DNA from 2 places in the Bacillus sp. EA-CB0995 genome. Region 2 is predicted to be linked to the other one. Evidence: a T-box and tRNA genes for the amino acid it is inferred to sense, from the RefSeq annotation. Region 2 holds a T-box; the other holds one or more tRNA genes.
What was found. A T-box is a leader RNA that pairs with one kind of tRNA and senses whether it is charged. The one in region 2 lies ahead of ileS (isoleucine--tRNA ligase), so its partner is inferred to be a tRNA-Ile.

Region 1 (3,425 bases), 1.5 Mb from region 2:
TGCTTCAACTTTATGGCGGCGACCGATGTTTCCAGGGTTGATACGAACTTTGTCAATACCGCCTTCAATTGCTTTTAATGCTAGGCGATAGTCAAAATGAATATCAGCAACAAGAGGGATATTAATTTGTTTTTTAATATCAGCAATTGCGTCTGCAGCGCGCTCATCTGGAACGGCTACACGGACAATTTGACAACCTGCTTCTTCTAAACGTTTAATTTCGGCAACTGTTGCTTCCACATCATGCGTTTTTGTTGTTGTCATACTTTGTATAATTAATTCATTATTACCGCCGATTGTTAAATTTCCAACTTTAACAGGACGTGTTTTTGTACGATGAGTTATTTCATTCACGAATAGATCGCTCTCCTTATAAAAGAAGTTTCTTATTTTGTAGACAAATACATTTATATTGTATGCAGTATTTGTCTCGTGAAGCCAAATGTCTAGCTTCACTTTTTCTATTGTATCAGCGCTTTGCTGCAATTGACAAGAATTATGTGATACTGTTATGGATAGAGAGGGAATTTGTATTTTTTCCCAATTTGTAATTTTGCAGGAGATTCACTTTGGTTTAATCCTTTAAAATCTGTAACAACCTTTTCAATAGAAGGGATTTTTTTTTGTTAATTTCCTCTGTAATGGATAGAACGGTATCGCCTGTTTTTATTTCAATGATTTTATATTTTGTTGATGATATATTTTCTTTTTGGTCGTTTTTTGAAGCTTTAGCCGAAGTTTCTTTTGTTTTGGAATATGTATGAAGTAACGGTAAAGTGCCGATTGTCATATCGTAGTACAAGACGTAACCGAGAACAAGCAACAATAAGACACCGCCAAGTCTTTTCATATTTCTTCACTCCTTTGTAGAGAAATATATGCTTGTCCAAAAAAATGCCTTGAAGGCATTTTTTATAGTGAATTTTTTTCTTTTGGTTTTGGTACTTCTTTTATTGTTAAATAAAGAACAATCAGAACAACGGTAATAAATAGGAACAACGAGCCTGGGACGTTAATTTTTAACAAATCCATTATCATAAAGAATATAGTTGGGATTGTATAGCTGTAGGCAGTTAATGTCCAAATTTGTTTGTACGATAGTTTACGCTGTCCGCTCATTGCAGAGCCGATAAATGCTAATAGCGTAACGCCAAGGAATGTAATGAAGAGTTGGAATAAGTAAATAAGTATTCCGATAACGAACATAGCAATTGGATATATGCTATCGACAAATGAAACTAATTCTTGAATATCTTTTTTTCAAAAGTCGTATTTCCTAAGTCACTATATGGAAATGATTGTGTTTTTTGTTCTGCTGTTGAAATCACTTTATCTTTTAAGATGAACACACCATCTCGGTTGGAATATGCACTTGCATCCGTTGCATTTGGATCAAATACAAAAATAAAATCTGTGTCATCTTTTACAATGGGTTTGTCGATGTCTGCGTGAAGTTCGCCATTTTCAATTTTAAAATCAGGTACATCTTTTTCGATAGAATGATTAACCAGACTAATGCCATCTTGAATGAAACTTCCAAATAGAATCGTTTTTGGAACGGTAGCAAGTAAACATAGCAACATTATGTAAAGAATCGTTTTTCCGATTTTTTGAAAACGAAAAAGTGCCATCTCTTTTGGTGCATATAAACTTTTAAACAATTGCGTAAATATGGACATGAATTCACTTCCTTCTTTTAAATATATTGATTTACCATCCCATTGTAACGTACGTTTCTAAAGAATCACAAGATATATCATGTGTGATATGAAAATGCAATTGACACATTTCTTTTCATTATGGTAAATTTATCTTACATTTTTATATGTAATCATACATTCTAGAGTAGTTTAGTTGATTAGAGTATACAGGATACCTTGGCAGTTATTCGTATATGTATTGTGGACCTTTAGCTCAGCTGGTTAGAGCAGACGGCTCATAACCGTCCGGTCGTAGGTTCGAGTCCTACAGGGTCCATATCCATTTCACATATTGATACATAGCACATATGCTTCCTTATAGAAGGAAGCTTTTTTACGAAATTTATGAGCATTTCGTTTGAAAAGAAATGGAAAATTTGCTACTTTAATGTTAGCGAGGCAATACGTTAAATTTGTTTTCACCTCTATGTAATTAGGGTAAAATGAATTTGTATGCCGAGTCATTATCGGCAAATACATACAAATGGGAGGAATATAACAATGGCAAAACATGAATTACCAAATTTACCTTATGCGTATGATGCATTAGAACCTCATTTTGACAAAGAAACAATGAACATCCATCATACAAAACATCACAACACATACGTAACAAATTTAAATGCTGCATTAGAAGGACATGCGGAATTAGCAGAAAAAAGTATTGAAGAATTAGTTGCAAGCTTAAACGAGGTGCCAGAGGCAATCCGCACAGCAGTACGCAATAACGGTGGTGGACATGCAAACCACTCTTTATTCTGGACAATCCTTTCTCCAAATGGCGGCGGACAACCAGTAGGTGAACTTGCAAGCGCAATTGAAGCAAAATTCGGCAGCTTTGATGCATTTAAAGAAGAGTTTGCAAAAGCAGGCGCAACTCGCTTCGGTTCTGGTTGGGCATGGCTTGTTGTAAACAATGGTGAGTTAGAAGTAACAAGCACACCAAACCAAGATACTCCATTAATGGAAGGTAAAACTCCAGTTTTAGGACTAGACGTTTGGGAGCATGCATACTACTTACATTACCAAAATCGTCGTCCTGACTACATCGGTGCATTCTGGAACGTTGTAGATTGGAACGCAGTTGAAAAACGTTACCAAGACGCAAAATAATTATAATTGTAAAAGCTAGGAGATGTTTCTCCTAGCTTTTTTTGTTTTCTTACACCGGTCCGATTGGTAGAGTTCACATCAATGGAGAAAGATGCTCCATTGAAAGAAGTTTCACTTTCCCTCTTCTTCTTTACATAATTGTGTTCTTCTTTGGAAGACTAGAACATGAAGTAAAGGAGAGTTCATATGAAATGGAAACATTTAATTGGCGATGTTGAGGTGAATCGTGACTTAGTATTATTACTCATAATTGGCGGGTTATATGCGTTGGCTATTTCATTGTCGAATACGTTTGTTAATATTTATTTATGGAAACAAACGAAGGACTTTGTGAATATTGGCCTTTATAATTTAGCAAGCGTTGTTTTACAACCACTGACATTTCTTGTTGCCGGAAAATTAGCGAAACGAGTAGATCGTACGATTTTGCTCCGAATCGGCGTGACAACATTAGCTATTTTTTTATTGTTGTATTACTAACAGGAACGAATGCTTCGCAGTATATTTTACTAATCGGCAGTTTGCTTGGAATGGGATATGGATTTTACTGGCTCTCATTTAATTTATTAACATTTGAAATTACAGAGCCGGAGACACGTGATTTTTTTAACG
Region 2 (3,425 bases):
CCCCAATACCTGTTTCGGCTAATATTCCAATCAACCATATTTTCTAAAAAATTACCGAACCGGCCATGTTGAATATGCTCTGGGTGCCATGTTACTTCATTATTATTTTGTAAAAAGTTCTCTTTTAAAGTAGTCGTTCGAATGAACCAACTTTCATTTGCATAATAAAGTAGCGGTGAATCACAGCGCCAACAATGCGGATAACTATGCTCATATTTCTCTTTATGATAAAGAAGACCATGCTCAGCTAAATAGCGAACAATATCAACATCACACTCTTTTACAAATTTCCCTTGTAAAAAAGGAACGTCAGATGTGTATTCTCCTTTCTCGTTTACGACATTCACAAATGATAAACCATGTTCTTGGACAACTTTATAATCATCTTCCCCGTAAGCAGGCGCGATATGCACAATCCCTGTACCGCTATGTGCAGTGACAAAATCAGCACTCACAATACAATGACCATTTGCAACTTCCGCAAACTGAAATGGCGGCACATAAGAAAGCCCTATTAATTCACTTCCCTTGTGAACAGATAACATTTTATACTCTTGCTGCAGTACATCTTTCGCTAACTCTTTCGCAACAATATAAACATCATCTCCTTGCTGCGCTCGGACATATTCCATCTCTGGATGAACCGCTAATGCTACATTAGCCGGAAGCGTCCATGGCGTTGTTGTCCATCCGAGAACATACTCGTTTTCTCGACCTGCAATCTGAAATTTAACTGTTGCACTTAAATCCTTCACTGTTTTATATCCTTGCGCGACTTCATGCGAGCTTAATGATGTTTGGCAGCTTGGGCAATAAGGAGAAACGCGGTGCCCTTTATATAGCAATCCTTTTTCATGAATTGTTCCAAGAATATGCCAAACGCTTTCGATATAAGAATTATCTAGCGTGATATACGGCGCATCCATGTCAACCCAATAGCCAATACTCTCTGTAAACTCACGCCACTGCTTTTCATACGTAAATACACTCTCTTTACACTTTGCAAGAAATGCTTCGACACCGTACTTTTCAATATCATGTTTACCAGAAATACCAAGCTGTTTTTCAACTCCTAATTCCACCGGTAATCCATGTGTATCCCATCCGGCTTTGCGCAGCACTTTATATCCTGTCATCGTTTTATACCTTGCGACCAAGTCCTTAATTGTCCGTCCTAGCGCATGACCGACATGCGGAAGACCATTCGCAGTTGGCGGTCCTTCATAAAAAACGAAAGATTGTGCACCTTCACGATTTCGAATCGATTGCATAAAGGTATCCTGTTCATTCCATTGCTTACGAATTCGCGCTTCTCTCCTTACAGCTAATTCTTTCACATCTACCTTCTTCATCTACAATCACTCCTTATGAAATAATTAAAAGTACACAAAAAACCCGTCCCTATCATTAGGGACGGGTTTACCCGCGCTACCACCCTACTTCTATTGATTAACCGTTCAATCAATAGCACTCAGCAACGTACAATCATACGCGTTCCTTGTAACGGTAGACAACCGTTCGAACTTACTATGTTCAGTTCGACTCCTCGGAGATGATTTTCAAATATAAACCGAACACCGGCTTTCAGCAAAGCACCGGCTCTCTGGGGAACAGCGATATATTTTACTCTTTCTCGTCATCAGATTTGTATACTTTTATTAACAGTTATTTTATTCCAACGCAACGCTAATTGTCAATGAATTTAGAAAAAACTATCTGAATTCTATTTATGCATTTAATGTTTACCTTTACTACACTTTTTTATTCTAAACATATATCAGAATGCTTCATGAATATCAGAAGCTGGCATGGTTAAGCTATTGAAAGACCCACAGATGTTTTATCGTATGGGAAGCTATTAAGTCAATTATATCTAAAATATTAGGCTTGAAAAAGAAGAGGTGGTGTTTTTTATGTCAGATTTTTCAGAATCAATCGAGTATGAAACAGGAACATCAATTCAAACTTTCAACATTATTGAAACGAATGCTACTGCTGATGGATATGAAGTTCTATTGGATATTGATTTAGACAGTGGTTACGAATTAGAAAAAGTAAAAATGAAAATTACCTTTGAAGAATTAGCAGGATACGAAACAACTGATATTCATGAAGGAGTAAAATACGCTTTAGGATTTTTTTCATGAATGATCGCACCGACATAAAAACCTTCAGTGTACTGAAGGTTTTTATGTAAAACTTAACATTGTCGTTTTAAACAAACAGGTTTCCCATTTTGCAAGTTTTAAACCGGCTTTATCGAATGCTTGAAATAGTATATTGTAGTTTATTCTTTTAAAATTTTTGTTGTTAGTTATACACTCTAGTAATTTGTCTTTGCCAATGTACATGTAAAACATCCGATATTCCTCCTGCAAGGTATTATACAACCAAAGCTGCTTCATTGACTTGCTTACACTCATGGCCTGACGTTGTTTCTTATCAAGAAAACTTATATATCTTTTCTTTACTTTCATATGCATGGATGAAACTCGTATACATTGCCGTTTGATACGAAAGTATATATCTATAACATCAAGATTGCTCGCTTCTTTTTGCTTAAGTACGAATGAAGCATTTTCACATGCTAATTGTTCTATCTCTTCAGCTGTAAAAAACAATGATGCTTCCCGTTTCACTGCGTTTGTACAATCTGCAGAGTGAAATAGATTAAATATCCCATTCATTGCTCCAAACGTACATCGTATCGTTCCTTTCTTTGCTTTTTCAGGCTTGAAGTTTCCCTTCCACTTTTTTCAATCAGCTCGGAAACCGATTTGTACGGTGGTTGTGGTGTACCTTGAACCAACACACATAAACTTTCTCCTAAATTCAAGAATTCAGATTCTAATTCCCACCACCATTCAGAATACTCCTTATTTTCATCCCAATATAAACGCCGGCATAAATCCGGTGTAATCGTCACATATTTGCAGGCAAGAATTTGAAATCCTCTTCGCTCAAGAAACGACAGAATTTCTCGTTCTAAATTTAAGTATACTGCGTCTGGTTTGCATATTACGAACCCTAATTTGTCCCAATTCAATATCTATATCCCCCTTCCACCCTATGTAATACTATATGGAAGAAAAGGAAAGTTGCTTATGCAAACATAATAATGATTATGTTCATACATCCAATTCGAACTTTCAACATTATTGAAACGAATGTAAATGCTGATGCATATAAATTTTTTAAATATTGATTTAGACAGCTATTACGAATCAGAAAATGTAAAAATACAAATTACCTTTGAGAAATTAGTAGGATACGAAACAACTGATATTGAAAAAGGGATAAAATATGCTTTAGGGTTCTTTGATAAGTAATTGTATAATGTTAAAAAAAGTACCACCTGTTAAAGGTGATACTCATTCTTTCATGATAAAGTGAAACTTCCATCAGTAGGGAGTTTCTTCATCCTC

Region 1: it has a tRNA-Ile gene. The T-box ahead of ileS (isoleucine--tRNA ligase) is inferred to sense a tRNA for this amino acid. The anticodon was not compared.

Annotation. Positions count from the first base shown of each region.
Region 1 covers NZ_CP169269.1:1,389,836-1,393,260, forward strand. The annotation lists gene ispG (flavodoxin-dependent (E)-4-hydroxy-3-methylbut-2-enyl-diphosphate synthase) at 1-354, opposite strand, end outside; partial or broken gene ACEWFJ_RS07240 (hypothetical protein) at 510-691, opposite strand; partial or broken gene ACEWFJ_RS07245 (DUF1189 domain-containing protein) at 913-1,679, opposite strand; tRNA gene ACEWFJ_RS07250 (tRNA-Ile) at 1,904-1,977, shown strand; gene sodA (superoxide dismutase [Mn]) at 2,202-2,813, shown strand; partial or broken gene ACEWFJ_RS07260 (MFS transporter) at 3,000-3,425, shown strand, end outside.
Region 2 covers NZ_CP169269.1:2,918,892-2,922,316, forward strand. The annotation lists gene ileS (isoleucine--tRNA ligase) at 1-1,352, opposite strand, end outside; T-box leader at 1,407-1,649, opposite strand; gene ACEWFJ_RS15110 (hypothetical protein) at 1,914-2,147, shown strand; gene ACEWFJ_RS15115 (hypothetical protein) at 2,190-2,708, opposite strand; gene ACEWFJ_RS15120 (nucleoside-diphosphate kinase) at 2,684-3,046, opposite strand.